Regions from separate parts of the Nitratireductor aquibiodomus genome, predicted to be linked through region 1. Evidence: riboswitches for the same ligand, from Rfam matches in the RefSeq annotation. Region 1 holds a riboswitch; each other region holds the start of a gene.
The links. Region 1 has a riboswitch for cobalamin ahead of BLW55_RS13190 (LLM class flavin-dependent oxidoreductase). Riboswitches for the same ligand answer to the same signal wherever they lie in the genome.

Region 1 (7,889 bases):
CGGCACAGACCAGCACCCGCGAAAACGCGTCCGCATCGCGTGGCAGGGTCAGGATCGCGGCCACGGTGACGATGCCGATGACCGAGAAGGCCACCGTGCGCATCGTGTCGCTCGGTACCGGCGTGTTGAGTGTGGCGACTGCCACAAACCCCAGGAGAAGAATCCACCATGGGCTGAGCAGCGAGACGAGGACGCGCCGGTCAACCAGCATCAGGAGAGAAGCCACGGCAATCGCCCCAAGCGCACCGAAGCCGAGCTGGTTGACGATGTCGCCGCCGCTGCCGGTCACCTGTGGTCCGGCAGGCTGAAAGGGGCGGAAGGAAATCATCAGAACCGTGAACAGCGCCGCCGCAATGGCGGTGGAGGGCTGTCCGGTAGCAGCCATGCGGGCAACGAATGACGGCCCCGACCAGCGCTGTTGGGCAAGGCTGTTCATCGCATCACGCACACCCGGCCAGGCGGCAGCGCCTGCGCGCTACGTCCGTGAAATCCGGGAAAGTCCGCATTGCTCACCATTGGGGCCGAAACCTGTTGCTCTCAGTTTATAAAGCGCCCCCTCGCTTAAGACCGCGTTAATTATAACGGTGGACCGATGCCTGTTCTGCGGTCTCCGCTGCGCGCGCCGGCTGGCCAATGGGCGGCGCGGCCGATGGCATCACCCAGACGGTTCCTGTCTCAGGATGCCGGGCGATCGTTGCATCGATACGGTAGACACGCCGGAGCAGCTCTGGCGTCAGAACCGTTTCGGGGGTTCCCACAGCCACCAGACGGCCATGATCAAGCACACAAAGCCGGTCGCAGAACATGGCAGCGAGATTGAGGTCGTGAAGTGCGGCCACCACCGTGATTTCAAGGCCGCGCATGAAGCGCAGGAGCTGAAGCTGATGGTGGATGTCGAGGTGGTTCGTCGGCTCATCAAGCACCAGAAGACGCGGCTGCTGCACCAGCGCGCGCGCAACGAGAACGCGCTGCCGTTCCCCACCGGAAAGGGTGCGAAAAGCGCGACCCTGAAGCGGCTCCAGCCCAAGAAGCGCGATTGCGGCCGCAATCAGCGTGTGATCGTGTGACGTGTCAGGCTCGAGAAGCTTCTTGTGCGCCGAGCGGCCCATGGCGACCACATCACGCACCGTCAGGGGAAACTCCGCCGGCATATCCTGAAGCACCGCACCCACATTGCGCGCCACCCATTCAGTGGGCTGCCGCCACGCATCTTCACCGTTCACAAGCACCGTGCCCGATGCCGGCCGGTTTATGCGGTAGACGGTTCGCAACAGGCTCGATTTGCCTGCGCCGTTCGGCCCAAGAAGGCCGACCATCTCACCTTCTGAAACGCTGATCGACACATTGTCGACCAGCGTCTTTGCGCCGGTGCGCACGGTGACCGAGCGCAGATCGAGCGTACCGGGCCGAACACTCATCGCGCACCCCCAAATGCGCGCGCGTCGCGCCGCAGAAGCCAGATGAAGAACGGGCCGCCCACGAGCGCCGTGACGATGCCGACGGGCAGCTCTAGCGGCGCGATCACTGTGCGGGCGACAAGATCGGCGCCAATGGTGAAGCTCGCACCGAGAAGCGCCACCGCCGGCAGTGCGCGACGATGATCCGCTCCGACGAGAAACCGCACGATGTGCGGCATGATGAGACCGACAAATCCGATCACGCCGCTCACCGCCACGGTGATGCCGGTGAGCGCGGCTGCCAGCACAAACATGCTCTGACGGAAACGCTGGACGTTGAGCCCGAGCGCCACCGCGCTCTCGTCTCCCGCCATCAGGAGGTTCAGACGACGGGCCTGAACCAGCATCACGCCAAGCCCAAGCGCAAGGGCGACGAGCGGAATGGGAATGAGCTTCCACTGCGCGGTGCCGAAGCCGCCCAGTGTCCAGAACAGGACCCGTGAGGCGAGCTGCGGATCGGGTGATGTGAGCACAATCAGGCTTGTGAGCGCGCTCAGGATCGCGCTCATCGCCACACCGGCAAGCACAAGTCGCGTCGGTGTCATGTGCCCGCCCGTCCGCGCAACCCAGAACACTGCGAAGAGTGTTACCAGTCCGCCGAGAAAGGCCGAGATGTGCAACGTGAACACGCCGAGACCAAGAAGCCCCCAGCGCATCACCACCACGGCGCCCGTTGCCGCACCGGAGGAAACGCCGAGGATGCTCGGGCCGGCCAATGGATTGCGGACGATGGACTGGATCGTCATGCCGGTTACCCCCAGGCTCGCGCCCACAAGGGCGGCGAGCACGACACGCGGCATGCGCGTCTGGACGACAATGGTCTCATAGACCGCGCGCCAGTCAGGCTCGACCAGCCCGTCGCCGGCCACCAGATTGGCGAGAATGGCGACCGCCGTTCCACCGGGTATGTGCACCGAGCCGAACATCAGTCCCGCAATGGCCATACCCAGGAGCAGCCCCACCATCAGGAGAATGACCAGCGCATAGCCTGGCGACCCGCCGCTTGCCGCGCGGGCGAAAGCAACACGGCGAAGAGCCGCGCCTCGCGCAGGCGGTGCTGACTGGAGCACGGCAAGCAGCGCTTCATGGCTGTCTGGGTCGTCCCTCTTCGGGGCGGGAGCATGCATCCCGTGAGTCCCGCTCGCCTGCTATTCGCCCATCCGCTCGGGATGGAAAGCACGGGCCAGTTTCTCCACCGCATCGATGGAGCTCGGCCCCGGCTGGCCCCAGACGGAATCGATCGTGACAAATCTTTCACCGACAATGCCCGGCACGTCCCCGATGGTCGGGTTCGCCTTCAATATCTCGATCCGCCCCTGGCCCAGCTCACCGGCAGGGTCACCGACCACCTGGCCGCCGGCGGTGCCGGAGTAATAGACGACGACGTATTCAGGCATACGCTCGGCGATCTGCTCCCAGGACACCTGACCATAGCGGTTTGCAACATCGCCAAAGATGTTCTCGCCGCCGGCCCGCGACACCACATGCGACAGCATGGTGTTGCCAAGAACGGCGCGTGGGGCGGCCTCTCCGCCGTTGAAGATGAACACCGGTATGGCGTCCGCGCCTTTGAGATCCTCTTCCACTGCAGCGAGCCGTTTTTCAATGTCAGCGATCAGTGCTTCGCCGCGCTCGCGCACGCCAAAGATGGCAGATACGGAGCGGATTTCAGCGTAGAGTTCATCGAAACCGAATTTGCCGAGATTGCAGCCTTCGGTGTTGAGCCGCGTCTTCATGCCCAGATCATGCAACTGGTCGCGCGTGTGGCGGCTTTCGCTGAAGCCGTCAGGATAACCGGCATAGACAAAATCGGCCTCCACCTCGATAAGCTGCTCGGTCGTGGCGACAAGCGGCGAAAGCACGGGAACCTCGTTATACGCCTCTTCATATTGCGGGCTGATCTTGAGGTTCGCCATATAGGAGGTGCCCGCCATGCGGTCTTCCAGCCCAAGCGCCAGCATCATCTCCGTTGCGTTGTTGCTGAGCGTAACGGCCCTTGCCGGCGGTGCGTCATAGGTGGTGGTGACACCGCAGTTCTCATCCGTATAGGGAAAGCCCGCTCCATCTGCGAAAGCAGGCATCGAAGCCGCCAATAGACCCGCGACCGCAAAAGCGCGGAGACCGCCATAACGCATCATGAATTCACTCCTTGCAAAGCCGGCTCATTCCCGGCGTTTTCGAATGGGGATGGAGAAGAGGCCTGCCTGTCGAGAGCCGGGAGCACCTCGGCAGCGAAGAGCTCCATGCCCCTGAGAGCCACATCGTTGGCGATCAAGCCATTGGCGCTGAACAGGCAGCGTATGCTGCTGGAACCCGTGCGTGCCGAAAGCGCGTGCAATTGCGCATGGCATTCCTCGGGTGTCCCCGCGATGGTGAAATCAGCCATCATCAAAGCGCGGCTGCGCGGCTCTGGCGGTGTCATCCCGCGTGCCAGCGCGCGTTCGGCACGGCGCGTGTTCAGTCTATCGAGAAGCGTGTCGACCCGCTCATCAGCTTCAGCCCGGGTCGGAGCAATCACCACATAACGAGAGAGCGACGAGGCCGTGAGCGATGCCCGCGACGCGCCATGCCGTTCAAGTGCGGCGTGAAACACGGGCAATTGCCGCGCCTCGTTCGGTTCGAGACTGAGCAGCAGCGGAAACCCGTTTCGCGCGGCGATGTCGACGGTTTCTTCTGAGACGCCGGCCACGTAGACGGGCGGATGCGGTTTCTGAACCGGAGGCGGTCCGACGGCGACATTGGCGAATTTCCAGGGTCCGGCATCGGCAGAGCAGTGCGGCTTTGTCCACGCTTCGATCATGATCCTGAGCGCTTCGCAGAAGCGGCGGTGCGCATCGTCACGCGAAATCTCCAGCGCGGTGAAAGTCGCGGGCTCCGTGCCACGTCCGATGCCCAAATCGACCCTGCCGCCGCTCTGAAAATCAAGCTGCGCGATCTGCTCGGCCAGCATGAGCGGGTGATAGAGCGGCAGGACGAGGATCGACGTGCCGAAGCGCAGCCGCTCCGTACGCGCCAGGATCTCCGCGCCGAGCAACAGCGTCGACGGATAGGGCAGCGCTTCCCGGGCGAAGTGAAACTCGTTGAACCAGATGCCGCCAAAGCCAAGCGCATCAGCGCGTTCGACGAGGTACATGAGTGCAGCGTGATCGCCCAATGCCCCCTCCCGCGCGAATCCAGCCAGATCAACGCGCATTCGGGCCACCTGCAGCAACCGACGGAAAAAGGCGGAAACGACTCATTTGAAATGATATAACATATCGAAGACGATCGAGCCCGTTAAATCGTCTTGTCGCCGGCAAAGCCGCGCCTGCATGCATTCTGATCCTCCTGCCGGCGCACCTCGTCCGGCGTTCATGGTCAATGCATGAGGCAGGTCTCCTGGCTCGCGGCTCGGACGTTCGCTCCGCCTTCCCGGCTCTGGCCAGTGGCATTGGAAGAACTTGCCGCTTACAGTTGCGAGGGCAGCCCCGGAATTGATCCCGCCAGGAGATCGCACCGGGTTCCCTTTTCATCCGCAGGATGCGGAACCGCATGCGGGAGCGACCCTAGCGGCGAAGCGGTCGCCGCGCAACACACCGCAGCCCGGTTCCATGACAAAATCATCGGCTGGGCCGGGCGAGCCTGAACGCCCTGCCAGTCCTGTGGCCGCGTTCGCTCCGAAGTCCGCCATCCATAGGCGAAAATCCAGGCCTTCCGCTGCATCGCCCTGGCATATCCCGGCGGAAAGCAACCGATGGTGGAACTAAAGCATCGGACCGAAAAGTGGAATCCGGTTTTCGGATTATTCCGATGCTCCATCAAGAATTTAGATCGTCCTTTGTGCGTGCGGATGAACGCACGGCGATCTAGTGTTTGATTTATAAATGAATGTATGCTTCATATATAAACATTGAGCACGCCGGTTGGATGGCTGCTCACCTCGGGGGGTGCAGTCGGGTGGACACGTCTCGTTTAATGGGCAGCTCTGATCGAGCGACAATCTGCGGGCAGAATGCCGGACTTCCGTGCGCCCTGACCTGCTTTCAGCCTGCAACCACAGGCTCTGCGTCGAGGCGGTCGGTGCTTTGACCGGGCGACTTCAGACGCTTTGGAGCGCCATCACGAGCATCGCCGGCTCAAACCATGCCGGGCGCACCATGCCGGTGACGACAGTAAACTGCCCGCCATCGTGGCCTCACAGGAGGTGTGGGGCTTTGTGATGATATTCAACACATGCCGATCATCAGTTTTACCGCCGTGTCCAGCAAGGAGGGCTGCCGGCGTATTCGTACATGCCGATCATCTGCATGAGCATTTCGTCGATCTTCGCATCGCCGAAAACGGAGCTGTCATGGCTCCGTAAACGCCCTGGTTCTCCCCCGCAATGAGGGGAGGGAGGACGGGAGTGCTCCGCTTCCTTCAAACGGAGACAGCGGGGCAATAACAGGTGCCTGATGCAGCTACACCGGGAGAAGCTGCTCATTTCTTTTGGGAGGAACCATGTTGAAACTATCCAGACTTCGCGCGCTCTCCATCGGAGCCGCTGTGGCCATCGCCGCCAGTGCAACAGCCACCCTCGCCCAGGACGTCCTGAAGTTCGGTCACGTCTACGAGGCTTCCACGCCCTACCATGCTGCGGCGCTTCGCGCGGCCGAGCTTCTCGAAGAAGCAACCGGGGGCCGCTACAAAATGGAGGTCTTCCCCGCATCGCAACTCGGGAAGGAAGCAGCCCTCAACGAAGCGCTTTCACTTGGAACGGTGGATGTGATCTACACGGGCGTTGCCTTTCTCGGGCAATCCTACGGCCCCATAAGCATTTCCGACTACCCCTTCACCATGCGTTCCTATGAACACTGGAAGGCCTATGTGAACTCCGACCTCTTCGATGAGATGAGTGAGGCGTATAACAAGGTTTCCGGCAATACGGTCGCGGCCATGACCTATTACGGTGCGCGCCATGTGACCGCCAACAAGCCGATCCTATCGCCGAAGGATATGGAGGGTCTGAAAATTCGGACGCCCAACGCTCCGGCCTATCAGATGTTCCCACGCGCCACGGGCGCAAACCCCACCCCGATGGCCTTCGCCGAGGTGTATCTCGCCTTGCAGCAGGGTGTGGTCGACGCGCAGGAGAATCCACTCCCGACGATCCAGTTCAAGAAGTTCTACGAGGTCCAGTCGAACATCAATCTGACCGGGCACATCACAAACTCGCTGGCGACGGTCGTATCGCCTGTGACGATGAACAAGATGGGTGAGGACGGCGCCGCTCTACTGGAGGCGCTCGCCACCGTGGCAACGCAGACATCGGATGAGATCGTCGCCTCGGAGGGAGAGCTGGCTGACTGGTTCCGCGACCAGGGAGTGACCGTGAACGAAGTGGATCGCAAACCATTCATGGAAGCCGTCGCGCCGCATCTGACGGGCGAGGATGTGCCGTGGGATGCCGCGATCTTCGAACGCCTTCAAGCCATTCAGGAATGACATCGGCCTGTGGGTCCGGCATTTGCCGGGCCCATTTGCGCAACGGGAGGACGCGCTGATGGCGCAGAACACCATGGTGCCGGAAATCGACTTCGACGCGATTTCCGCAGAGGACGAAGCGCATTTCGCAGGCTTTAAGATAAGCCTGGCGGACTACGCGCTTCTCGCAATCTTTCTTGCTTTATTTCTTGTTGTTTTTGTTCAGTTTTTCACGCGATACGTCCTCAACGACTCCATAAGCTGGACCGAGGAGGCCGCGCGCTATCTGCTGGTCATACTGGCGTTTGCGGGGGCGGTTCGCTGCCAGATCACCGGAAGCCATATCGTGCTGGAATTCGTCGACAAATATTACGGGCGCAAACTCGGCCTCGTGCATGTATTTTCGCTGCTGTGCACCGTGGCGCTGTTCACGATTCTTCTCTGGTCCGCCTGGGAGCTGATCCAGCGGACATCGTTCCAGCGAATGGTGTCGCTTCCTTTCCCGAAATACTACCTCCACGCAGCCGTGATGGCTCTGGCCGGCCTCAACGCAGTTGTGGCGGCCATGCAGCTCATGCTGCGCGTGAAACAGATGATACGGAGCTGACGGCAGATGGGCCTGACTATTCTCTTCGTTTCCCTGTTCTTCCTGATGCTGCTCAGAGTTCCCATCGCGTTTTCTCTGGCGCTCTCATCCTTCGCGTACATCCTCTATTCGGGTCTTCCACCCGTGGTGTTGATGCACAACATGGTCAACGGAATGGACAGTTTTCCCCTGCTGGCCATACCCTTTTTCATATTCGCCGGCGCATTGATGAATTCCGCCGGGATCACCGCCCGCATATTCGGCTTCGCGCGTGCCATTGTCGGGTGGATGCATGGCGGTCTGGGACATGTGAACATCGGCGCAAGCATCATCTTTGCAGGCATGTCCGGTGCCGCCGTGGCCGATGCCGGCGGGCTGGGCGCGATCGAGATCAAGGCGATGCG
Region 2 (7,889 bases), on a different contig from region 1:
CATTGCTGCAGCGTTCTTCATGCGCGACGCCTCGGCTGGAGCGGCATGGCGCGCGGTGCGGCACGATGCGCGCCATCATCGCTCGCCCAATGCGGGCTGGCCGGAAGCGGCCATGGCAGGCGCGCTCGGCCTCGCCCTTGCCGGCCCGCGCCGCTATGGCGGCGAGGTGGTGGACGACGCCGTGATGGGAGATGGCGGCCGCCGGGCGGCCAATGCCCACGACATCCGCCGCGCGCTCACGCTCTACCGGATTGCAGACGGGCTGTTGATCGGGCTTGTGGCGGTGGCGGCGGGGCTTTGGCAACTGGTTTGATCTCTTGTCGAACCACGCACCACCTCGAAGCAGGGCGTCCTAAAACTCCACACCCTTCTGCGCTTTCACGCCAGCGGCGAAATGATGCTTCACCTGCCCCATTTCAGTGACGAGATCGGCGGCCTCGGTCAATAACGGTTTTGCGTTGCGGCCGGTCACGACCACATGCAGGTCGTCGCGCCGCCCGGTCAGTGCGGTCACCACGCGTTCAAGATCGAGATAGTCGTAGCGCAGGGCGATGTTCAGCTCATCGAGAACGACAAGACCGATGCTCGGGTCGGCCATCAGTTCCTCGGCCTTTCCCCACGCGCGCTCGGCGGCGGCGATGTCACGCGCCAGATCCTGCGTCTCCCAGGTGAAGCCCTCGCCCATCGTGTGCCATGAGACCTGATCGCCGAAGGCTGCGAAGGCATCCTTCTCGCCGCAGTGCCAGGCGCCCTTGATGAACTGCACGACACCCACGCGGCGGCCATGGCCGAGCATGCGCAGCGCAAGACCGAAGGCTGCGGTGGATTTGCCCTTGCCCGGCCCGGTGTTGACGATCAGAAGCCCTTTCTCGACCGTCTTGTCGCGCACTTCGGCATCCTGAACCGCCTTGCGTTTGGCCATCTTGGCCTTGTGGCGCTCGGCTTCGTTTGCGTCGATCTCTCGCATGTCACTTCACTTTCATGGGCAAGCCGGCCACCACCAGCGTGACGTTGTCCGCTGTGGCAGCGACCTTCTGGTTCAAAATTCCCGCCTCGTCGCGGAAGTGGCGGCCGAGCGGCGTTTCGGGCACGATGCCGAAGCCGACCTCATTCGAAACGAGAACCGTGGTTCCCTCTCTCGCGGCAAGGGCTGCAAGCAGTCTCTCGGCGGCAGGCTTTGGATCATGGTCGTTCAGCATGAGGTTGCTGAGCCACAGGGTGAGGCAATCGACCAGAACCGTTTCGCGGGCCGGTAGTTCCTCAAGCACACCCGGCAGGTCGAGCGGGGCGTCGTGCGTCTGCCACGCCCCCGCCACCGCCTCCTTGCGCCGCGCGCGGTGCATGGCGATGCGTTCGCGCATCTCGTCATCGAAGGCCTGCGCCGTGGCGATGTAGTGCCAGGGCGCCGGTGCGGCCTCGATCAGCCTCTCGGCATGGCGGCTCTTGCCGGAGCGCGCGCCGCCCAGAACGAAATGAAGGGATCGCATCGCTATTTTGCCGGCTCAGCCGACAAGATGCCCGGCAAGGAAGGTCACGCCAACGCCAAGGATGGCGGCACCGGCAAGCCGGGGCTGCATGGCCTCAATGGCCCAGCCACGCGACTGGACCAGAAAATATGCGCCGAGCGCGATGGCGCTCTGGATTGCGGCGAGGCCGGCGAGATAGGCGATGAGCGGCGTCTCCTCGCTGCCGACAATGGCCTCGCCGAAGGCATAGCCATGGAACACGCCGACCACCAGAAACAGCGCGAAGACGAGTATTTGATTCTCCACCGCCCGGCCGCGCGCCAGAAGCCAGCCGCCGGCAAGAACGCTTGCCGCGATGATGATTTCAGCCGCCGGCAGATCGAGCAGCATCAGGTGCAGACCGACGCCGATCAGCGAACCGGCGACGAAGAGAAGCGGCGCGAAAAGGCTCATGCCGGCGACAGCGGCAATGAGGCCGGCAGCGACGATGAAGGCGAGATGGTCAAGCCCGATCACGGGATGGGCGAGCCCTGATACCAGCCCTTCGTAAAGGGTCGTGGGCGTTTCTCCACCCATGGCATGATGGGCCTCGGCGCCAGTTGCGAAGAGCGATGAAAAAACGAATGCGGAAAAAATGCGTGCGATACGCGAGGTCATGTCCGGTCCTTTCCCCTCCACCCGAGGGATACGGTGTTTCTTTCAGGTTGTCGGCAGGTTTCCTGGCTCACGGGTCGCAGCGTTTTCCAGCCTTCCCAAGACAAAAAGCCTCAGTGGCGATCAGGAAAATGCTCACCGCTTACAGTTGCGGGGGCAGCCATGGCCTTGGCGCTTTTGGCGCCGCACCATGTTCCCTCTGGTCCGCTTCAGCGGAACCGACAGCGGGCGGAGCATACAAGAATCGCCACGCCCCGCAATCGCTTTGTTGCCCGCATTGACAGACCCGTCGGGCGAGCCGTAAATGCGCGATAGACGGTCCTCTTCCCTCAAGGGAGGAGGCTAAGAGGGAATGCGGTGCGGGCCTTGCCCAATGCCGCAGCTGTCCCCGCAACTGTAAGCGGAGAGCGCACCTGACACGCCACTGGGGCAACGCCCTGGGAAGGCTGGAGAGCGCAGCGACCCGTGAGCCAGGAAACCTGCCGTCTGAAAGTGAAATCCTGACCGCCTGGCGGGTGTCCCGGGCAAGGAGTGTACATTATGACTGCCGACAGCGCCGCTGCGCGCCTTCTCCCGATCATTCATGGTGTCTCTGCCGGTACGCGGCCGCGAAAGCCCCGTGTGCCCCTCACCCGCGTCTTATCGTTCTCCACACTCCATCACCTGAAGGATATACCATGACAACGCGTTTCGACCGGGTTCCCTGCACCGTCGTGACCGGCTTTCTCGGCGCCGGCAAGACGACGCTCATCCGCAACATTCTGGAAGGGGCAAACGGCAAGCGGCTTGCCATCATCGTCAACGAATTCGGCGATGCGGGCGTCGATGGCGAGGTGCTGAAAAACTGCGGGCTCGACAATTGCCCGGAGGAAAACGTGCTGGAACTGGCCAATGGCTGCATCTGCTGCACCGTGGCCGACGATTTCGTGCCCGCGCTCGACCAGATCCTCGCCCGCGAGCCGAAGGTGGATCACATCCTGATCGAGACCTCGGGCCTGGCATTGCCCAAGCCGCTGGTGCAGGCCTTCCAGTGGCCAGCGATCAAGAATCGCGTCACCGTCGATGGCGTCATTGCGGTGGTGGACGGGCCGGCGCTGGCCGATGGCCGGGTCGCCTCCGACATGGATGCACTCGCCGCGCAGCGCGCCGCCGATGAAACGCTCGATCATGACGATCCCGTGGAAGAAGTGTTCGACGATCAGGTGGCCTGCGCCGATCTCATCGTATTGTCCAAGAGCGATCTTCTGGACGCGGAAGGCAATGAGCGCGCCCGCGCCCGCATCGAAGATCATCTGTCGCGCAATGTGCAGGTCGTGCCGAGCGCCCATGGCAAGGTGGACCCGGCGCTGCTGCTCGGTCTCGGCCTCGCGGTGGAAGACGACATCGAGAACCGCAAGACGCATCACGACGACCCGCACGATCATGAGCACGACGATTTCGACACATTCGTTGTCGACCTGCCGCCGGTCCTGCGCCCCGAAGATCTGGAAAAGCGGGTCAATGCGGTGGTGGAGACAGGCGAGGTTCTGCGCCTCAAGGGGTTCGCCCATGTGAAGGGCAAGCCCATGCGTCTTCAGGTGCAGGCCGTGGGCCCGCGCGTTTCGCATCATTACGACCGTCCGTGGAAGGCCGGTGAAGCTGCCGAAACGCGGCTCGTCGTGATCGGCCTCAAGGGCATCGACCGCGCGCGCATCGAAAGCCTTCTCTCGGCCTGATCCGATGCACATCCTCGCCACCACCACCGCCTCTCTGGACGATTTGATCGAACCTGTCGATCTGCAACAGTCGCCGGCGGACATGGTGGCGCTGTCGTTCACCGACAGCGATCTGGCGGGGATTGCCTCTGCGTGGCAGACCGGGCGCGAGGCCCTGCCCTCGCTGCGCCTTGCCGCGCTGCGCGATCTGAGACACCCCATGTCGGTCGATCTGTGGATCGACAACACGGCAGCGCATGCCCGCACCATTCTGGTGCGGGTGCTTGGGGGCTATGAGTGGTGGCGCTATGGCTGCGACCGGCTGGCGGAACTTGCGCGAGACAAGGGCATCGCGCTGGCGCTATTACCCGGCGAATGCCATCAGGACGATCCGCGCCTTGCCGAGCGTTCCACCGTTTCGGCTGAAGCGCGCGCGGCGCTGCTTGCCTGCTTTCGCGAGGGCGGACCGGACAATATGCGCGCGCTGACCATGCAGATGGCGTGCCTTGCGGGACAGGATATCGAAGCGCCGGAAGCCGAGCCGGTCGCCAAGGCCGGCTTCTATGCGCCGGGCCATGGCATTGTGGAGGCAGGTTTTTTCGCCGCGCAGCCCGGCAGGGCAATCGTTGCGATCCTCTTTTATCGCTCCATGCTGCTTGCCAGCGATGTCGCGCCCATCGACGCGCTGGTGGAGGCGCTTGAGGAACAGGGTCTTTGCGCCGTCCCGATCTTTGTTTCCAGCCTGCGGGACCCGGTTGCCGCCGGTTTCGTGCAGGACGCCGTGGAGAGGCTGAAGCCGCAGGCGCTTATCACCGCGACAGCCTTTTCCAGCGGCGCGGAGCCCGGCGAGAAAACGCTGTTCGACCGGTTTGGCGTGCCGGTTTTTCAGGTGGTCACCGCCACCACGCGGCGCGAAGCGTGGCAGGAAGGCCAGCGCGGTCTGGCGCCCGCTGACCTTGCGATGCATGTGGTGCTGCCGGAGCTCGATGGCCGTCTGATGGCGGGTGCGATTTCCTTCAAGGACGAGGCGGCGCTGGATGAAGGGCTGTCCTTCGGCGTTCAGCGCAACCGGCCCGAACCCGCGCGCATAAGGCAGGTGGCGGCGAGGATCACCGCACATCTGAAGCTTGCCCGCACACCAAAGGCCGAGCGCCGCATTGTCGTGCTCATCCCGGATTATCCGAGTGCGCCAGGGCGCACCGGCTATGCGGTGGGGCTCGACGTGCCGTCGAGCGTGCTCGCCATGCTGCATGACCTCGGTGAAGCGGGGTACGCGGTTGATGGCGTTCCCGAGACGCCAAGGGCGCTGATGCAGCGCCTCGAACAGCCTTCGGAATCGCTTTCGCTGGATGAATACCGGCGGGCCTTCGATGCGCTGCCCGAAGAGGCGCGCGAAACGCTGCTCGCCACCTGGCGACCGGCCGAAGACGATGCGGACGATGGCGTCTTTCCGTTCCGCGCGGCGCGGTTTGGGAATGTCACCGTGGCGCTTGCGCCGGACCGGGGGCGCTCGGCAGACCGGCGCGTCGACTATCACGACCCGACCCTTGCGCCGCGCCATGCGCTCGTCGCTTTCGGCCACTGGATGCGTGAAGGGCTTGGTGCCCATGCGCTGATCCATGTGGGCGCCCATGGCACGCTGGAATGGCTTCCGGGAAAAACCGTGGCGCTGACGGAAAGCTGTTTTCCCGAAATCGTCGCCGGCGCGCTGCCGGTGGTCTATCCCTTCATCGTTAGCAATCCGGGCGAGGCGGCGCAGGCCAAGCGCCGCATCGGCGCGCTCACGCTTGGTCATCTGACGCCGCCGCTTGCGGGTGCCGGGCTTTCTGAAGACCAGCAGGAACTGGAACGGCTGGTGGATGAATATGCGCAGGCCGACGGGCTGGACCGCCGCCGCCGCGACCGGCTGGCGCAACTGATCGTGGAAACCGCCGAGCGCACGGGCCTCACCCGCGATGCCGGTGTCGAGGACACGGGCGACACGGATGCAGCGCTGATGCAGATCGACGCCTGGCTCTGCGATCTGAAAGATTTCGCCATCAAGGACGGGCTGCACATCTATGGCCGGGGCAGCGGCATGGATGAAGCGCCCGAACGCCGCGCCTGCGCGGAGAGCGAAAAGCGCGCGCTTCTGGCCGCACTCGATGGCCGGCACATCGCGCGCGGCCCATCCGGCGCGCCGGCGCGGGGGCGCACCGATGTTTTGCCGACCGGTCGCAACATTTTCACCGCCGACCCGCGCACGCTTCCCACGCCAACCGCTACCGCGCTTGGCAGAAACGCGGCGGATGAGGCCGTGCGCGGCTATTTGCAGGAGCATGGCGACTGGCCGCGTTCGCTGGTGATCGACCTCTGGGGCAGCGCGAGCCTGCGCACCGGCGGCGAGGAGATCGCACAGGGTCTGGCGCTGATGGGCTGCCGGCCGCAGTGGGATCAGGCGACGGGGCGCGTGACGGGCATTGAAGTTCTGCCGCCGGCCAGCCTTGGCCGCCCGCGCATCGACGTGACCTGGCGCATTTCCGGCCTGTTCCGCGATATGTTCCCCACCCAGATCGCGCTTCTCGATACGGCGGTTACCGCCGTGGCCGCGCGCGATGAGGACGACAGCGAAAACCCGCTTGCGAGCGCCGCCCGAAAAGCCGGCAAGGCGCCGGCGCGCATTTTCGGCTCCGCTCCCGGCACCTATGGCGCGGGGCCGGAAGAAAAGCTGGCGCGTGGAGACTGGCAGGAGCGCGCCGAGCTGGGCGAAGCCTATCTCGCCGCCAGTGCCTATGCCTTCGGCGGTGCGGAGGGCGAAGGCCGGCTGGAAGACGGCGCGTTTGCAAGGCAGGTGGCGGATGCCGACATGCTCATCCACACCGGCGACGATGCCGGACGCGACATTCTCGAAGGTTCGGCGGATGTGGCTTTCATCGGCGGGTTCGCGGCGGCGGTGGAAGCGCTGGGCGGCAAGGCCGATCTGGTGGTGCTCGACACGACCGATCCGGAGCGCCCGCGCGCCCGCTCGCTGGCGCAGGCCATTGCCCGCACCGTGCGCGCCCGTGCGGTCAATCCGCGCTTCATCGAAGGGCAGTTGCGCCACGGCCCGCGCGGTGCTGCGGAACTGACGGAAACGGTGGACCGGCTGATCGGCTTTGCGGAGACCACGGATGCGGTTTCAGGCAGCCTGATCGATGCCGTGTTCGACGCTTATCTCGGCGATGAGCGTGTGCGTGATTTTCTTCTGGCGGAAAACCCCGCCGCGGCGCATGCGATGGCGGAGCGCTTTCACGCCGCCCGCAAGCGCGGCCTCTGGCACCCGCGCCGCAATTCCGTCGATGCCGATCTGGCCCCACTTCTTGCGGAGGCGACGGCATGACGATGCGGCGCGGCGCATGCCCCACACTCTCCGCCCCCATGAAAACCGGCGACGGGCTGCTCGCCCGGATCGCGCCGGCCCATGGCGTGCTGACGCCCGAGAAGCTGGCGGGCATCGCAAAAGCGGCGGGTCGCCACGGCAACGGCATTCTGGAAGTGACCGCGCGCGGCAAATTGCAGATACGCGGACTGACGGCTGAGAGCACGCCCCTTCTCGGCGCGGAGATTGCCGCGCTCGCCTTGGGGCCCGTGGAAGGGTTTGCGGTGGAAACGGGGCCGCTTGCGCCCCTGCCCCGACTCGCACAGCGCATCGACGCGCATGTCGCTGCGCATGGTCTTGGCCCATGCCTCGCGCCAAAAGTTTCCGTCACGGTCGATTGCGGCGGGGCACTGCATCTCGACGCGATCAGCGCCGACATAAAGCTCATCATGGCTGATGACGGGCGATGGCTGATCGGCATTGGGGGCAATGGCGCGACGGCAGACTGGCTCGGCAAGGGCGATGAGCAGGCGGTGGGCGCTGCGGCGCTTGCGGCGCTTGATCTGCTGGCGCAGACCGGCGGACGCGCACGCGATTTCACGCAGGCGGAAACGAACGCGCTACGCGCCGGGCTTGCACCGGCGAAAACACATACGCCACGCGCCGATGCGGCACCGGTCGGCCCGTTCACCATGGCAAGCGGAGAAAGCGTGCTTGGCATCGCCCTTCCCTTCGGGC
Region 3 (7,889 bases), 1.1 Mb from region 1:
CCGCTCTCGACCACGCCATCTACCGGCACCTTGTCGCCGGGGCGCACCTGAAGACGGTCGCCCACGACGACCACATCAAGCGGCACTTCGACAAAACTGTCGTCCTTGAGAACGCGGGCGCTCTTTGCGCGCAGCTCCATCAGCCGCTTGATGGCCTCACCGGTGCGGCCCTTGGCGCGCGCCTCCAGAAGCCGGCCGAGCAGGATGAGCGTGACAATGACGGCGGATGCCTCGAAATAGACATTGACCGTGCCGGAGGGGAGAATGCCGGGCGCGAAGGTGGCCACGACCGAATAGGCCCAGGCGGCCGTGGAGCCGAGCATGACGAGCGAGTTCATGTCCGGTGCAAAGCGCATCAGTGCTGGAAAACCCTTGCGGTAAAAGCGCAGGCCCGGCCCGAACTGAACGATGGTCGCCAGCACGAAATAGACCATGTAGAGCGTGCTGCGGTCGGCAATGCCCATCAACCATTCGTGCATGCCCGGCACGAAATGGCTGCCCATTTCGAGAATGAAGATCGGCAGCGTGAAGATTGCAGCCAGCGTGAAATCGCGCTTGAGCGAACGAAATTCGGCGGCTTTCGCCTCCTCATGCGCATCGCGCGCGGCAGCGCCGTCGGTGCGCCGAACAGGCGTATAGCCCGATTTGCGGATCGCCTCTTCCACGCCGTTGCGCGCCTCGTCGCTCAACAGATCGACGGAAGCGCTTTCGGTGGCAAGGTTCACCGCGACTTTTGAAACACCGGGCACGGCGGCAATGGCCTGTTCCACACGCCGCACGCAGGAGGCGCATGTCATGCCCTCGATGCCGATGTCGAGATGGCTGGCGGGCACGCCATAGCCCGCCCCTTCCACCGCCTTGACGATGCTGGAGAAATCGAGACCGGGCCGGACCGTGACATCGGCGGTTTCGGTTGCCAGATTGACCGAGGCGCTTTCAACGCCATCGACGGCGGCGATCGCCTTTTCAGCACGTTTCACGCAGGAAGCGCAGGTCAGCCCCTCGATGCGGAAACGTTTCACATTGGCCGAAGACGTGTCGGCAGCAAGGGTATTCATCGCTTTCACCCTGATATGACTAATGTTCAGGGTTAGGCTTTTAAACCTTCCAGTCAATGGAAGGTCAACAGAAAAATTCAGTGCGTGGTTTCGGAGCCGGCAAAGGCCGTTAGAAGCAGGCGCAGATACTGCACCTGCGGATGACCGGGAAGGCGCCGGTCGATCTCCGCAAGCTGGCACTGCGCGGCATATTCGATATCCGCATCGGGGGGCAGGCTGACCACCCACTCCATGAAAGCGCGCTGTTGCGCGCGGATCGAACCCGCACGCAACTGTCTTGCCGATGTGGTGTCAAAGGCCATGGATCAATCCCAGCTCAACGCACCGCCATTCTGATACTCGATCACGCGCGTCTCGAAGAAATTCTTCTCCTTCTTCAGGTCCATCGCCTCGCTCATCCACGGGAATGGATTGTCGGTTTCAGCGTAGACCGGAGCGAGACCGAGCTGGGCACAGCGGCGGTTGGCGATGAAGTGCATGTACTGCTCGCAAAGCGCCGCGTTGAGCCCCAGAAAGCCGCGCGGCATCGTATCGCGCCCGTAGGATGCTTCCAGTTCGGCGGCGTCCGCGATCATGCCGCGCACCTCATCCTGGAATTCCTTCGTCCAGAGATGCGGGTTCTCGATCTTGATCTGGTTTATGACATCGATGCCGAAATTCAGATGGATGGATTCATCGCGCAGGATGTACTGATACTGTTCGGCGATGCCGACCATCTTGTTGCGGCGGCCGAGCGACAGGATTTGCGCGAAACCGGTGTAGAACCACATGCCCTCGAAGATGACATAGAAGGCCACCAGATCGCGCAGGAACGCCTGATCGGCCTCCGGCGTGCCGGTCTTGAACTCCGGATCGTCCAGATGCTTGGTGTAATCCAGCGCCCATGCCGCCTTGTCGGTGATGGAGGGCACCTCACGATACATGTTGAAGAGTTCGCCTTCGTCCAACGAAAGGCTCTCCACGATGTACTGGAAAGTGTGCGTGTGGATCGCCTCTTCAAAAGCCTGACGCAAGAGATACTGCCGGCATTCGGGATTCGTGAGGTGCCGATAGATCGCCAGAACGATGTTGTTGGCGACAAGCGACTCTGACGCGGCGAAGAAGCCGAGATTGCGCTTAGTCATGCGTCGCTCGTCTTCGGTCAGGCCATCGCGCGACTTCCACAGCGCGATGTCGGCCTGCATGGAGACCTCGGTGGGCATCCAGTGATTGTTGCAGCCGGCGAGATATTTCTCCCACGCCCAGCGATATTTGAGCGGCAGGAGCTGGTTAACGTCGGCGCGTGCATTAATCATGCGCTTGTCGTCGACCGACACACGGGCCGCCCCGCGTTCGATCTCGCCAAGGCCCGTTGCGTCTGCCTCGGGGGAAGCGGGATTTGGAATGGTGGCGGGCTGCGATTGTTCGTTCCAGTTCAGCATTGTCTTGTCTTCCGATTGGGTTTGCATTCGGCGCGCGCCCACCTTCGTCCTTCGACGGGCTCAGGATGAAGGTGGGCCCAAAGGCCGGGCTACTGGCAGGCCTCGCATTCGGGATCGTCAATGGCGCAGGCCTTCGTCCAGGCTGCATTCGGATCGATGGCGATGGGTTCTGCTGAAACGCTGGATGCGGAGACGGCGTTGAGCTTGCCGTCGGTTCCCTTGAGCGTGGATTTCTCCACATGGGTGGCGGAACGCGAACGCAGGTAATAGGTGGTTTTCAGTCCTTTTTTCCATGCGTGCCGGTAAAGCTCGTCCAGCTTCTTGCCGCTCGGATTGGCGATGTAGAGGTTGAGCGACTGGGCCTGGTCGATCCATTTCTGACGGCGCGAGGCAGCCTCGATGAGCCAGGCGGAATCGATCTCGAACGCGGTTGCATAAAGTGCCTTGAGATCGTCGGGCACCCGGTCGATCTGGCCGATGGACCCATCGAAATATTTGAGATCGGACATCATGACCTCATCCCACAGGCCGCGGTCCTTCAGATCGTGGATGAGCGCCGCGTTCACCACCGTGAAATCGCCCGACATGTTCGATTTGACGAACAGGTTCTGATAGGCGGGTTCGATGGACTGCGAAACGCCGCAAATGTTGGAGATGGTGGCGGTGGGCGCGATGGCCATGCAGTTGGAATTACGCATGCCGACCTTCTTCACCCGCTTGCGCAGGCTCTCCCAGTCGAGCGTTGCGGCGTTATCCATCTCGACACCCGGCCGCGCCTCTTCCAGAAGCCGGATGGAATCGATCGGCAGGATGCCTTTCGACCACAGCGACTTCTCGAACGTGGGATAGCGCCCGCGCTCGTCGGCGAGTTCTACAGAAGCCGAAATTGCATAATAGCTGATCGCCTCCATGCTGGCATCGGCAAACGCCACCGCATCCTCGCTGGCATAGGGTATGCGCAGCTTCTGCAAGGCGTCCTGAAAGCCCATCAGACCAAGGCCGACCGGGCGATGCCTGAGATTGGAATGGCGTGCCTCCGGAATGGTGTAGAAATTAATGTCGATGACATTGTCGAGCATGCGCATGGCGGTGCCGACCGTGCGTGCCAGACGCTCCAGATCGAGTGCGCCATCGGCAATGTGATTGACGAGGTTCACGGACCCCAGATTGCAGACGGCCACCTCGTCCTTAGAGGTGTTGAGCGTGATTTCCGTACATAGGTTGGACGAGTGAACGACGCCCACATGCCCCTGCGGCGACCGGATGTTGCACGGGTCCTTGAACGTGACCCAGGGATGCCCGGTCTCGAACAGCATGGTGAGCATGCGCCGCCACAAATCGACCGCGCGCACGGTTTTGAAGACGCGCAGCTCACCGGCCTCCGCCTTTGCCTCATAGGCCTCGTAGGCAGCACGGAACGCTTTGCCGTAAAGATCGTGCAGATCGGGCGTCTCGTCGGGCGAGAACAGGGTCCACGGACCGTCCGCCGCGACGCGCTCCATGAACAGGTCGGGCACCCAGTTGGCCGTGTTCATGTCGTGCGTGCGGCGGCGGTCGTCGCCGGTGTTCTTGCGCAGGTCGAGGAATTCTTCAATGTCGATGTGCCAGCTTTCCAGATAAGCGCAGACGGCGCCCTTGCGCTTGCCGCCCTGATTGACGGCGATGGCCGTGTCGTTGGCGACCTTCAGGAAGGGCACGACGCCCTGGCTCTCGCCATTGGTGCCCTTGATATGCGCGCCGAGACCGCGCACCGGCGTCCAGTCATTGCCGAGCCCGCCGGAATATTTGGCAAGCAGCGCATTGTCCTTCACCGCCTTGAAGATGCCGTCGAGATCGTCGGCAACCGTGGTGAGGAAGCAGGAAGAAAGCTGCGGGCGCAGCGTGCCGGAATTGAACAGGGTGGGCGTGGAGGCCATGAAATCGAACGACGACAGGAGATCGTAGAATTCGATGGCGCGCGCCTCGCGGTCGATCTCGCGCACGGCAAGCCCCATGGCGACACGCATGAAGAACGCCTGCGGCAGCTCGAACCGGGTGCCGTTGGCATGCAGGAAGTAACGGTCATAAAGGGTCTGAAGGCCGAGGAACTGGAAATTCAGGTCGCGTTCGGGCCGGAGCGCGGCGCCGAGACGCTCCAGATCGAAGCGGGCAAGCTCCGGGTCGATGAGATCGTTGGCGATGCCCTTTGCCACGAAGTCGGGGAAGTAACGCGCGTAGCGCTCCGACATCTCCGCCTGCGTGGCCTGCTCCGGCCTTTCGGACACGAAGGTCAGAGCCTCGCGGCGCAGTTTGTCGAGCAGCAGACGCGCCGAAACGAACGCGTAATCGGGCTCCTGCTCGACCAGCGTGCGGGAGGCAAGAATGGGAGCCAGAGACAGTTCGTCCTGACGGATGCCATCGTAGAGATTGCGCTTCGTCTCGCTCAGGATCGGCTCGGCCGAAACGGATTCGAGACCGGCGCAGGCTTCATGAACGATTTCCGCAAGGCGGGCCTCATCCAGCGCAACCAGCGTGCCATCGTCCCGCGTCATTTGCAGGGTGGATTGCGGTGCTTCGGCATCGACGGTTTCGGCGGCCCGTTCGCGGGCGCGTTCCTCACGGTAGAGCACATAGGCACGGGCAACACGGTGATGCTCGCCGCGCATAAGGGCGAGTTCCACCTGGTCCTGAATTTCCTCGATGTGGAACAGGCGGTCGGCATCGGCCCGGCGCGTCAGCGCGGACACAACCTGTTCGGCAAGCTCTTCGACAATATCGTGGACACGGCGCGAACCGGCGGCGGTGGACCCTTCGACCGCCAGAAACGCCTTGGTCAGCGCAATTGTGATCTTGGCCGGATCGAACGGCGTCACCCCGCCATTGCGGCGGATGACACGATAGCCCGGCTCGGACGAACCGGCTTCGCTCTTTCTGGTGGATGGCGGAACCGCGACGGTTCCATTGGTGTTCTTTACTTCAGTCGCCGGCATCTAGACCCCCGTGGCGGTTGGACAGGGGCGCGGAGACATGCGGCGCGACGGGGTTTCCCATGGCGACACACGCACCACCGGGACACCCCGCCCGTGGACGTTTATCTCGTCATGGCAGGTCTCCTGGCTTGCAGGTCGTCACCGCTGTTCGGCCTTCCCAGCACACATTGGGCGCCAGTGACACAAAACGAAAGCGGCTCGCTGCTTACAGTTGCGGGGGCAGCGCCGGACTTGCCCAAAAGGCGCACCGGCTTCCCTTTTCACTCCCGATCCAAACAAGAATCGAAAGAACCTTGACCCCTACAGTTGGTATCCATAGGGGCCACGAAGTCAACATATTGTTTCGGTGGAAAGCTGAAGCAAACTTTTGGACAATGCGCAAAGCCGCTTTGGCCTTGGCTCTAAAGCGCGTCGCGATCTTTCAGATTCGCTCTGCGCGCTTTAGGTTCTTGATTTGACGCATGTCTTTGTTCCGAAACCGGTGCCCACTTTCGGGAGACATGCGTTAAAGCGCGCGCATGACCTTTTCCAGCACGAGAAAAATGCGTTTATCATCGCATTGGGCGGCATTGAAACGCAGGAAACCACGGGCCGAACCGGAAAGGCTGAACGCGTTTCCCGGCGCAAGCACCACATCATGTTCCAGCGCATGACGGGCAATCGCCGACGCATCCAGCCCATCAGGCAGACGACACCACAGGAACATGCCCGCGCGGGGCTCGATCCAGGGCTCGATGCCCAGCATCTTCAAACGATGGCCGACCGTCTCGCGCGACGCGGAAAGCCGCTGGCGTACCGTCTCCATATGCCTGCGGTAGCTGCCATCACCCAGAAGCGCCAGCACCAGCTCCGCCGCCATGGACGGCCCGCCGAAGCATGTGGCGATCCGCAAATCGGTCAGCCCGTCGATCCAGCCCCGCGGCGCTGCAACGAAACCGCACCGCATCGAGGCGGAAAGCGACTTGGAGAAACTGCCGATATAGACCACGCGCGCAAAACCGTCGAAGGCGGCAAGGCGCGGTGCCGGCTCGACCTCGAAATCCGCGAAAATGTCGTCCTCGACAATGGTCAGGTCGGCCTTTTCGGCAAGCAGCAAAAGCCGATGGGCAACCGCCGGCGAAAGCACCGCTCCGGTCGGGTTGTGAAGCGCGGAATTGGTTATGTAGAGACGCGGCGAATGCCGGTCCAGCGCTTCGGCGAACCGCGCGACATCAGGCCCCGACGGTGTGTAGGGCACGCCGACGATCTTCACCTGATGCGCGCGCAACAGCGCATGGAAATTGAAATAGCAGGGATCGTCCACCAGCACCGTGTCGCCCGGCTTCAGAAGGAAGCGGCAAAGAAGATCAATGGCCTGCGTGCCGGAATCGGTGAGCATCACCTGACCGGGAGAAGCCTCTATGCCATGGCCCGCCATACGGCGCGCAAGCAGCGTGCGCAGCGATGGCGATCCAAGCGGCTCGCCATAATCGGCTAGCACCGCCGCATCGGCGCGCGACAGGCGACGCAGCGCGCGGCGCATGGCCTCGACCGGCATCCATGACGCGGGCAACCAGCCACAACCGGGCATCGCCATGCGCGAACCGGAGGCCAACGCCTGCCGCGAGATCCAGAGCGGGTCGACCTCACGGTCGAGCGCCGGTCCGATCTCCGCCAGCGCCAGCGGCGCAAGCGGCGCGGTGACGAAGAACCCGGCCCCCGGCCGCGAGCGGATCACGCCTTCGGCGGCAAGCCGGTCATAGGCCTCGACCACGGTGGATTTCGAAACACCCATGGAGCGCGCGCAGCTGCGGATCGACGGCAGCTTCGCCCCTGGCGTGAGCGTGCGATTGGCGATGCGTCCGCGAATGGCGGACATGACGCCTTCAAGGCGTGTTTCATCGGCATTGCGTGTGGATGTCAGCATCGCTGTACTGTCCGTTCGACCATTACAGTTTATCAAAATTGTACTGCATCGTCTCTGGCGACGCCATGCCCCCTGCCCCACACAGGCAGGAGAAAAGGAGCATGGCATGAACAAGACAATGATCGGATGGGCGAGCAGCTGGGCGAGCGGCCTACTGGGTGTGATCATCTTCAGCGGATCGCTGCCGGCGACACGGGTGGCGGTGCTGGGTTTCGATCCGCTGTTTCTGACCGTGGCGCGCGCATCGATTGCCGGGGTTCTGGGCGGGCTTCTTCTGCTGGCGTTTCGGGAAAACCTGCCCAAACGGAGCGAGCTGAAAGGGCTGTTCATCGTCGCCATCGGCGTGGTGGTGGGTTTTCCCCTTCTGACGGCGCTGGCGCTCGAGCACATCACCTCGGCGCACTCCATCGTGTTCATCGGTCTTCTGCCGCTTGCGACCGCCATTTTCGGCGTTGTGCGCGGCGGCGAGCGCCCGCGCCCGGCATTCTGGCTGTTTTCGGTGATGGGGAGCGCGCTTGTCGTGGGCTATGCGGCA
Region 4 (7,889 bases), 1.5 Mb from region 1:
TCTGGAGGTTCTTGCCGGTGAAGGTTGTGGCGACCGGTCCTTCAGCCATCTTGCGGACATTGATCAGCAGAACATGATCGAAATAGTCCGCAACGGTCGCCAGATCGTGGTGTACGCATACGACGGTGCGCTTGTCGGCCTTGAGCGATTTCAAGACATCGATGATTGCTCTTTCGGTAGCCGCATCCACGCCGGCGAAGGGCTCGTCCAGAAGGTAGAGATCGGCGTTCTGGGCCAGGGCGCGGGCAAGAAAGACGCGCTGCTGCTGTCCGCCGGAGAGCTGGCCGATCTGCCGTTGTGCGAAATCCACCATGCCGACCCGTTCCAGGCAGGCCAGCGCGGTCTTGTGATGTTCCCGGCGGACGAGTTTGAGCAGACCCAGTTCGCGAAACAGCCCCATCATGACCACATCGATCACCCGGGTGGGGAAATCCCAGTCGACGGAAGCGCGCTGCGGTACATAGGCGACACGGTGTCGGGCTCTGGTGAAGGGCTCGCCAAACACCGTTACGCTGCCTGAAAGGCGCGGAACGATGCCAAGAACGGCTTTCAGAAGTGTGGACTTTCCTGCACCGTTCGGCCCGATGATCGCGGTCATGCTCTCGGCCGGAATCGAAGCGTCGACCGAGAATACTGCGGGCTTCTCGCCATAGGATACGGTGACGCCCTGCACGGCCAATGGGGTCTCCACTGAACCGTGGGGATTGGTTGTCTGGCCGCCTGGGGAGACCAGTTCCACCGCTGCTTCACTCATGTCTTGTTGCCTTTTAAACTGCGGGGGTGGCCCTGCTTATGGAATCCGGAAAAACGGAAGAGCGCCAGCGAGGGCGCTCTTCCGGGGGGCTGCGGTCAGCTGCCCACTGCAAGCCTGTCAGCCATTCCGCGCTCTGGGGCCTCGCCGCCGAGGGCGCGGGTGATGATCGTCGTGTTGTGGTCGATCATGCCGATGTAAGTGCCCTCATAGGTGCCATCCGGCCCCATCGCATCGGAAAACAGTTCGCCGCCGATGACGACGTCGTGACCCTTGGCGGCCGCGCCTTCGATGAGTGCGCGGATATTGCGGTCAGATACGGATGATTCGACGAACACCGCGCCGATATCGCGATTAACGAGCAGATCGACCAGTTCGGCGATGCGGTTGAGACCGGCCTCACTCTCTGTCGAAATGCCCTGAATGCCCATCACTTCGAAACCGTAAGCGGAACCGAAATAGTTGAACGCGTCATGCGCGGTCAGGAGGACGCGGCTTTCTGCGGGGACGGAGGAGAGAACCTTGGTCGAATAGTTGGCGAGCTGCGCCACGTCATCCAGGTGCTTTGCGGCATTCGCCTTGAAGGCGTCAGCCTGTTCGGGGTTGGTCTCGGCCAGCGCATCACGAACGGAGATGACGACCTTGGACCAGAGATTCGGGTTCATCCACACATGCGGGTCGAACTTGTCGTCATAATCGTCATGCGAGAGGAGCATGTTCCTGGGCAGGCCTTCGGCAACGGCGACCACATTCCGCTTCTCTGAAAGGTCATGCATGAAGTCCTGCATCTGCGCTTCCAGGAAGAGACCGTGCCAGAGCACCAGGTCTGCATTGGTCATGGCGGAGATGTCCGTGCGGGTCTGGCGATAGGCGTGCGGGTCCACACCCGGTCCCATCAGCGCCTTCACGTTCACCAGGTCGCCGCCTACCTGGCGGGCAGCGTTGGCGATCATGCCCGTGGTTGCGACCACGTCGATCTTTTCTTGAGCGCTTGCCGTTGTGACGAGGTTCATGGCCCCCAGCGCGGTTGCGGCCAATGCGGCCAGTAAAGACCGCCTCATTTTGTTGAACATGCAACTCTCCTGTCGAGTTTGGTTTGCGATGGCGATGCACCGCACTGAAAATCTGCTTCCCAATTGCAAATCATTCGCAAATGCAATTGACGTCCGGGACGATCGCAGACAATATGCAAATGCGAATGAATTGCAACTGAAATATTCAGGAGAAGATTGTGGTGGCTGGTTCAGTCGGCATGGCATGGCAGGGGGAAGGCAATGCGGAAGCACCGGACGATACCGCTGCCCGCGCACTTCTCAGGCAGGCGGGTCTTCGCGCGACACGGCAGCGGATGGCGCTTGTCGATCTCCTGTTTGGGTGCGGTGGCAGGCATGTGTCGGTCGAAGGGCTTCATCGGGAACTGTTGGGCCTGGGGGCGCCCGGCTCCATCAGCTGCGTTTACAACAGCCTGCGCCGCTTCAGCGAAGTGGGCCTCGTGAGGCGGGTGCCGGTCTATGGAGCGACGAGTTACTTCGACACGAAGCTCGACCATCACCACCACTTCTATGCGGAAGACGAGGATCATCTGATGGATGTTCCCATGAATGCTATCGCCCTTGATGACCTTCCGCCTCCGCCGCTTGGCTATGAGCTTGTGAGTGTGGATGTCGTCGTGCGGGTCAGACGCGAGCGTTCGGCAAAACCGGTCCGACCGTCATTTCGATCCGGGGAAGGGGCGTCCTGATGCTTCAGATCCCGGAAGAAACCTTGGAGAGGATGCGAGCGGCCCGTGAGCGGACGGGCAGTGCGCGTCACGAGCTCCAGGACATGCTGAAAGCGGGCGGGTTACGTCCCACGCGGCAGCGTATCGCGCTTGCCGCCCTGCTGTTTTCCACCGGCCGACATCGCCATGTTACCGCCGATGACCTGCATCGGGATGCGCGTGCCGACAGTACCGCTTTATCGCTCGCCACTGTCTACAATACGCTCAACCAGTTTGCCGATGCCGGGCTGATCCGCAAGATCGGCATGAATGGCGAGCGTATGCATTTCGACACGGATCCGGGCGATCACCACCATTTCTACGTGGAGGCTGAGGACCGGGTGCTGGACGTGGAACCCGGCGCGGTCTGTTTCAGCGCGCTTCCGGCTGCTCCGGCTGGCTACGAGATCGCCGGGGTTGATGTCGTGATCCGTCTTCGCAGGTCAAAGCCTGAAAAAGCACGCAACGCCTGCAGCGGCGGGTGTGCCCGGCGCGCGGGCTCTGGCGGTGACATGCCCCGATGACCCAATTGCGAGCCGTTCTTTTCGGGCCGGACGGAGTTTCTCGCCGCAATCAGGTTCGAACTCTCAGCAATAGTCAAAGGAACACAACCCATGCACACCATCTGGGGCAGGCCGCCCGTCCTTGATTTTTCTTCAGTTCCGCTCGCTCCGGATGGGGTGTTTTCGCGTGAGCTTATTGCCTTGCTGTTCGGCAGATTCCGTGAGGGCGCATGACATGAGGCCACACATCAATGGTCCGGCTTCCGGGACGGTGCCGCCAGCGTCTCTCGGGCCGACTTTCGACCTGCGCTGGCGCACCCTCACCGAAGAAGCCAATGCTCTTTACAGGGGAGGCGATACCGCATCTGCGCGCAAATGCTATGAGGCGGCGCTCTCAGAGGCTGAACGCTTGCTTGATGCGGTCGCGGCGGAGCACGACGCGCGGCCGGCGCCGATTATCTACAATGTTTCCTGCCACAATCTCGCCGAACTGGCGCGGGCTCTTGGTGAGAACGCTGAAGCGGAGGCCTATTGCCGGCGCGCCTATGAGCGCCTTCTCGCGGTGGCGCAGAACCCGGCCTCGCCGCTCGAACTGCGCATTTCATGCGTCCGGAATCTGCGCAACGCGCTGGCTGAATTGACGGTGCGCCTCAACGAGCGCCATGCGCCGCCAGGGGAACTTGATCGCATCGTCGAGCCGGTCCGCAACGCCGCATTCAGCGTTTTTCGCATTGCCCGACATGCCGAACTTGCGCGGGACAACTGCCCGCACTGCCCGCTTTCGTGATCCCACGATCAGATCTCCGCACAAGGGATCGAACTTTTGTTTCAGCTTCCAGAACTTCCATACGCAATGGACGCGCTTGCGCCTTACATGTCCGCAGAGACCCTCGAATTCCATCACGGCAGGCACCACAAGGCCTATGTCGACAAGCTCAACGCGTTAACGGCAGACAGCACCTATCGGCACATGAGCCTTGAAGAGGTCATTTTGACGAGCGCCAACAAGCCGGCCGAAAGCGGCCTGTTCAATCAGGCTGGCCAGCACTGGAACCACAGCCATTTCTGGCTTGGCATGAAGGCCGGTGGCGGCGGCGCGGTTCCGGGGAATCTCGAAAAGCACCTGATTGCCGATTTCGGGTCGGTTGACCGTTTCAAGGAAGAGTTCAAGGCGGCCTGCATTGCGCAGTTCGGAAGCGGATGGGCATGGCTCGTTTTTGATGGCGAGAAGCTCGCCATTGCCAAGACGGGCAATGCCGACACGCCGCTGACAGAAGGCAAGTCGGCATTGTTGACCTGCGATGTCTGGGAACACTCCTACTACATCGATTACCGCAATCTGCGTCCCAGATATGTCGATGCTTTTCTGGAAGGTCTCGTCAACTGGGAGATAGTGGCCGAGCGCTATGAGAGTGCCATCGGGGCTTAGGGTCAGGACCTGTTGATATGGCCTTCCCCTAAGTCCGGTGCGCCGCCGGCCTTGAGAGCCGGCGGCGTTTACAGGTGTCAGGCGCTTGCGTTTTCGGTGCGCATCGTGCGGGCGGCGGCAACCATGTTGACCAGGGCGGGACGCACTTCGTCCCATTTGCGGGTCTTCAGGCCGCAGTCCGGATTGACCCAGATCTGCTCCCCGGCAAGGCGCTGGCGCGCCAGCGAAAGCAACGCCGTCATCTCACCAATTTCGGGGACGCGCGGCGAGTGGATGTCGTAGACGCCTGGTCCGATCTCATTGGGATATTTGAAGGTTTTGAAGGCATCGAGCAATTCCATCCTCGAGCGCGATGTCTCGATGGAGATCACATCCGCGTCCATGGCGGCGATGGCGTCGATTATGTCGTTGAACTCCGAATAGCACATATGGGTGTGAATCTGGGTTTCATCCGAAACCCCGCTGGCCGAAATGCGGAAGCTCTCCACTGCCCAGTCGAGATAGTGCTTCCAGTCCGCATGGCGTAGCGGCAGGCCTTCGCGCAGGGCCGCTTCGTCGATCTGGATAATGCGCGCACCCGCTGCCTCAAGGTCACGGACCTCGTCGCGAATGGCAAGCGCGATCTGCCGGCAGGTCTCGCTACGCGGAATGTCGTCGCGCACGAAAGACCAGTTGAGAATGGTCACAGGGCCAGTCAGCATGCCCTTGACCGGCCTGTCCGTCAGCGACTGGGCATACTGCCACCACGAAACGGTCATCGGAGTGGGCCTGGATACGTCGCCGTAGATAACCGGCGGTCTGACATAGCGCGATCCATAGCTTTGCACCCAGGCGTGCTGGGTGAAGGCGAAGCCGGAAAGCTGCTCGCCGAAATACTGAACCATGTCGTTGCGCTCGAACTCGCCATGGACCAGCACATCGAGGCCGACGTCCTCCTGCCAGCGGATCGTCGCTTCGGTTTCCTTCTTCAGGAACGTGTCGTAGTCGACAAAGCTAAGCTCGCCGCGTGCATGTGCGGCTCTTGCCTTGCGAACCTCTGGCGTCTGCGGGAAGGAGCCGATCGTGGTGGTCGGAAAGGCGGGCAGGCCGAGCCGGGTAGCCTGTAGCTTCTGGCGCTCGACAAACGTGGCGCCGCGCGTCTTCATCTCGTCGTTGATCCGCGCCATGCGGCCCTGAACCAGAGGGTCGCTGACCTTGGGGGAGGCGTGCCGCGCGGCGACGGCATCGGCTGCTGCTTTCAGGGCACCGGCAACGTCTGCTCCGTTCCCGGACAGAACATCGGAGAGCACATGAAGTTCGTCCATTTTCTGCAGGGCGAATGCAAGCCAGGAGCGCAGGTCGGCGTCGAGCGTGGTTTCCAGTTCCAGATCGATGGGGATATGGAGCAGCGAGCAGGACGGAGCGAGCTGGACCATCGCTGCGCCGCGCGCCTTGACGACGGGCCCGAGCCTGTCTGCGAGGGAAGCCAGATCAGCGCGCCAGATGTTGCGGCCGTTGATCACGCCAAGCGACAGAACCAGATCCGGCCGCGCAGCGGCGAGCACCGCGTCGAGTTGCTCCGGCGCGCGAACGAGGTCCAGGTGAAGGCCGGCCACAGGCAGGGAAAGCGCGGTTTCCAGATTGCCGCCGAGCCCGCCGAAATAGGTTGCAAGCATGATCCGGAGATCTGGGGCAGCGGCTGCAAGCTTCCGGTAGGCAAGCCGATAGGCATCCTGTTCGTTGGGAATGAGGTCGGTGACGAGGGCCGGCTCATCAATCTGTACCCAGTCCGCTCCGGCCTCCTTCAGCTTGCGAAGCAGTTCTTCATAAACAGGCAGCAGGCGCGGCAGAAGCGCAAGCGGATCGTAGCCTGCATCGCTGGACTTGCCGAGTTTGAGGAAGGTGATCGGACCAAGGAGTACGGGCCGGGTATGGATGCCGAGCGCTTTTGCTTCGAGAAACTCATCCAGCGGCTTGGTGGAGGAGAGGGCGAAGACCTGGTCGTCGGAGAATGCCGGCACCATGTAGTGGTAATTGGTGTCGAACCATTTGGTCATTTCCTGCGCTTTGTGGCCGCCGGAGTGGCCGGGGTGCCCGGGGTGCTCGCATCCCGCATCCCTGGAGCCCTGGCTGCCGCGCGCCATTGCGAAATAGACTTCAAGCGGCACCGGGCCACCCTGCCAGCCATAGTCTGCCGGAACCGCGCCGACCATCACACTGGTGTCCAGCACCTGATCGTAGAGTGAGAAATCATTGGAAGGGATGATTGCAACGCCACGATCGCGCTGCTCCTTCCAGTTCTCGGCCCTGAGTTCCCTTGCAGTCTGGAGAAGGGTTTCTGCGCTGCTTTTGCCGGACCAATGGCTTTCAAGGGCGAGTTTCAGTTCTCGGCGGCGGCCGATACGCGGCACGCCGAGCGTGGAGACAGGAATTGAACGTTCAGACATGGCACACCCGATGCTGTTTGGGGCAGGGGGGAGGCGTACGCAGACCGCGGCCTGAACGGCCGCCGCATGACGAACACCGGACACCCCGCCCGTTGACGTTGTTTCGTCATGGCAGGTCTCCTGGCTCACGGGTCTCGGCCTTGATCCGTCTTCCCGGACGTCTGTCCAGTGACTTGAATGGATTTCGGCTCGCCGCTGACAGTTGCGGGGGCAGCGCCGGATTTGAACCGGCTTCCCTCTTAGCCCGAATCCGCCTGAAGGCAGGTTCGAGAACCACGACGCGCCCAGATTCCTCGCAATGCGGCGGAAAGTCAAGAATGATATAAAGAAATGTTTATATCTTTACCTCTTGTCTGAGGGGTGATGTGCCTCTCTATTTTAGCTGTCGGGAAATCCTGTTCCGGAGTTGGTCCATGTGCGCGCGCGGGTCGGCCGGCAGAAGGTTGACAGGCGCGGGTCTGCGTATACTTTTCGAAGCGGTCAAGGTTCCGTCGGCAGACCTGTCTCGGTCGGCGGCTAAGAGGGAATCCGGTTCAAATCCGGAGCTGACCCGCAACTGTGAGCGACGAGCCGCTTTGCCGATCATGTCACTGGCGTTATGCCGGGAAGACGGGTGAAGCTGTGATGAGCCGCAAGCCAGGAGACCTGCCTGATCGTGTGAAGTTCCGTGGTCGGGATATGCCACAGGAGCGCGTGCTTCGGAATATCCGGTTCCGACGCGCGATCTCCCTGCCGTTCCCGATCGCATCAGCTCGAGGAATGGCAGTGGATACGAATGCATTATTGAATGAAGGGCAGGGAAGCCGCGCGATCCTGCTTCTTGCAAAGTCGGCTTTTGCTGCTGCACCTCATGGCGAGATGGCGCGCCTCGCTGAAATGGCCGCAGGTTTTGAAGGTGTGACGGCGGTTCAGTACTGTTTCTCCGAACAGGGGACGCCGTCCTTGCGGTCCGCACTTCTGGAACTGCGGGCAGAACATTATTCTGAGATCGTGGTTGTCCCGCTCCTGCTTCCGATGGAGC

Region 2: another riboswitch for cobalamin. It lies ahead of BLW55_RS20160 (HupE/UreJ family protein); the one in region 1 lies ahead of BLW55_RS13190 (LLM class flavin-dependent oxidoreductase).
Region 3: another riboswitch for cobalamin. It lies ahead of BLW55_RS07865 (ribonucleoside-diphosphate reductase subunit alpha); the one in region 1 lies ahead of BLW55_RS13190 (LLM class flavin-dependent oxidoreductase).
Region 4: another riboswitch for cobalamin. It lies ahead of metE (5-methyltetrahydropteroyltriglutamate--homocysteine S-methyltransferase); the one in region 1 lies ahead of BLW55_RS13190 (LLM class flavin-dependent oxidoreductase).

The regions. Positions count from the first base shown of each region.
Region 1 covers NZ_FNSL01000001.1:2,758,845-2,766,733, reverse strand. Annotated here, with positions in the region: gene BLW55_RS13210 (O-antigen ligase family protein) at 1-436, opposite strand, end outside; gene BLW55_RS13205 (ABC transporter ATP-binding protein) at 573-1,418, opposite strand; gene BLW55_RS13200 (FecCD family ABC transporter permease) at 1,415-2,584, opposite strand; gene BLW55_RS13195 (ABC transporter substrate-binding protein) at 2,606-3,538, opposite strand; gene BLW55_RS13190 (LLM class flavin-dependent oxidoreductase) at 3,592-4,611, opposite strand; cobalamin riboswitch at 4,809-5,004, opposite strand; gene BLW55_RS13185 (sialic acid TRAP transporter substrate-binding protein SiaP) at 5,937-6,920, shown strand; gene BLW55_RS13180 (TRAP transporter small permease) at 6,979-7,506, shown strand; gene BLW55_RS13175 (TRAP transporter large permease) at 7,519-7,889, shown strand, end outside.
Region 2 covers NZ_FNSL01000002.1:207,827-215,715, reverse strand. Annotated here, with positions in the region: gene cbiB (adenosylcobinamide-phosphate synthase CbiB) at 1-313, shown strand, start outside; gene cobO (cob(I)yrinic acid a,c-diamide adenosyltransferase) at 353-967, opposite strand; gene cobU (bifunctional adenosylcobinamide kinase/adenosylcobinamide-phosphate guanylyltransferase) at 969-1,487, opposite strand; gene BLW55_RS20160 (HupE/UreJ family protein) at 1,503-2,123, opposite strand; cobalamin riboswitch at 2,159-2,358, opposite strand; cobalamin riboswitch at 2,420-2,622, shown strand; gene cobW (cobalamin biosynthesis protein CobW) at 2,798-3,835, shown strand; gene cobN (cobaltochelatase subunit CobN) at 3,840-7,172, shown strand; gene cobG (precorrin-3B synthase) at 7,169-7,889, shown strand, end outside.
Region 3 covers NZ_FNSL01000001.1:1,643,063-1,650,951, forward strand. Annotated here, with positions in the region: gene BLW55_RS07850 (heavy metal translocating P-type ATPase) at 1-1,058, opposite strand, end outside; gene BLW55_RS07855 (hypothetical protein) at 1,136-1,360, opposite strand; gene BLW55_RS07860 (ribonucleotide-diphosphate reductase subunit beta) at 1,364-2,479, opposite strand; gene BLW55_RS07865 (ribonucleoside-diphosphate reductase subunit alpha) at 2,569-5,448, opposite strand; cobalamin riboswitch at 5,545-5,759, opposite strand; gene BLW55_RS07870 (aminotransferase-like domain-containing protein) at 5,954-7,354, opposite strand; gene BLW55_RS07875 (DMT family transporter) at 7,461-7,889, shown strand, end outside.
Region 4 covers NZ_FNSL01000001.1:1,251,070-1,258,958, reverse strand. Annotated here, with positions in the region: gene BLW55_RS06060 (metal ABC transporter ATP-binding protein) at 1-754, opposite strand, end outside; gene BLW55_RS06055 (metal ABC transporter solute-binding protein, Zn/Mn family) at 850-1,824, opposite strand; gene irrA (iron response transcriptional regulator IrrA) at 1,986-2,492, shown strand; gene irrA (iron response transcriptional regulator IrrA) at 2,525-3,034, shown strand; gene BLW55_RS06040 (DUF2753 family protein) at 3,249-3,800, shown strand; gene BLW55_RS06035 (superoxide dismutase) at 3,828-4,442, shown strand; gene metE (5-methyltetrahydropteroyltriglutamate--homocysteine S-methyltransferase) at 4,520-6,868, opposite strand; cobalamin riboswitch at 6,962-7,161, opposite strand; cobalamin riboswitch at 7,335-7,534, shown strand; gene BLW55_RS20915 (CbiX/SirB N-terminal domain-containing protein) at 7,493-7,889, shown strand, end outside.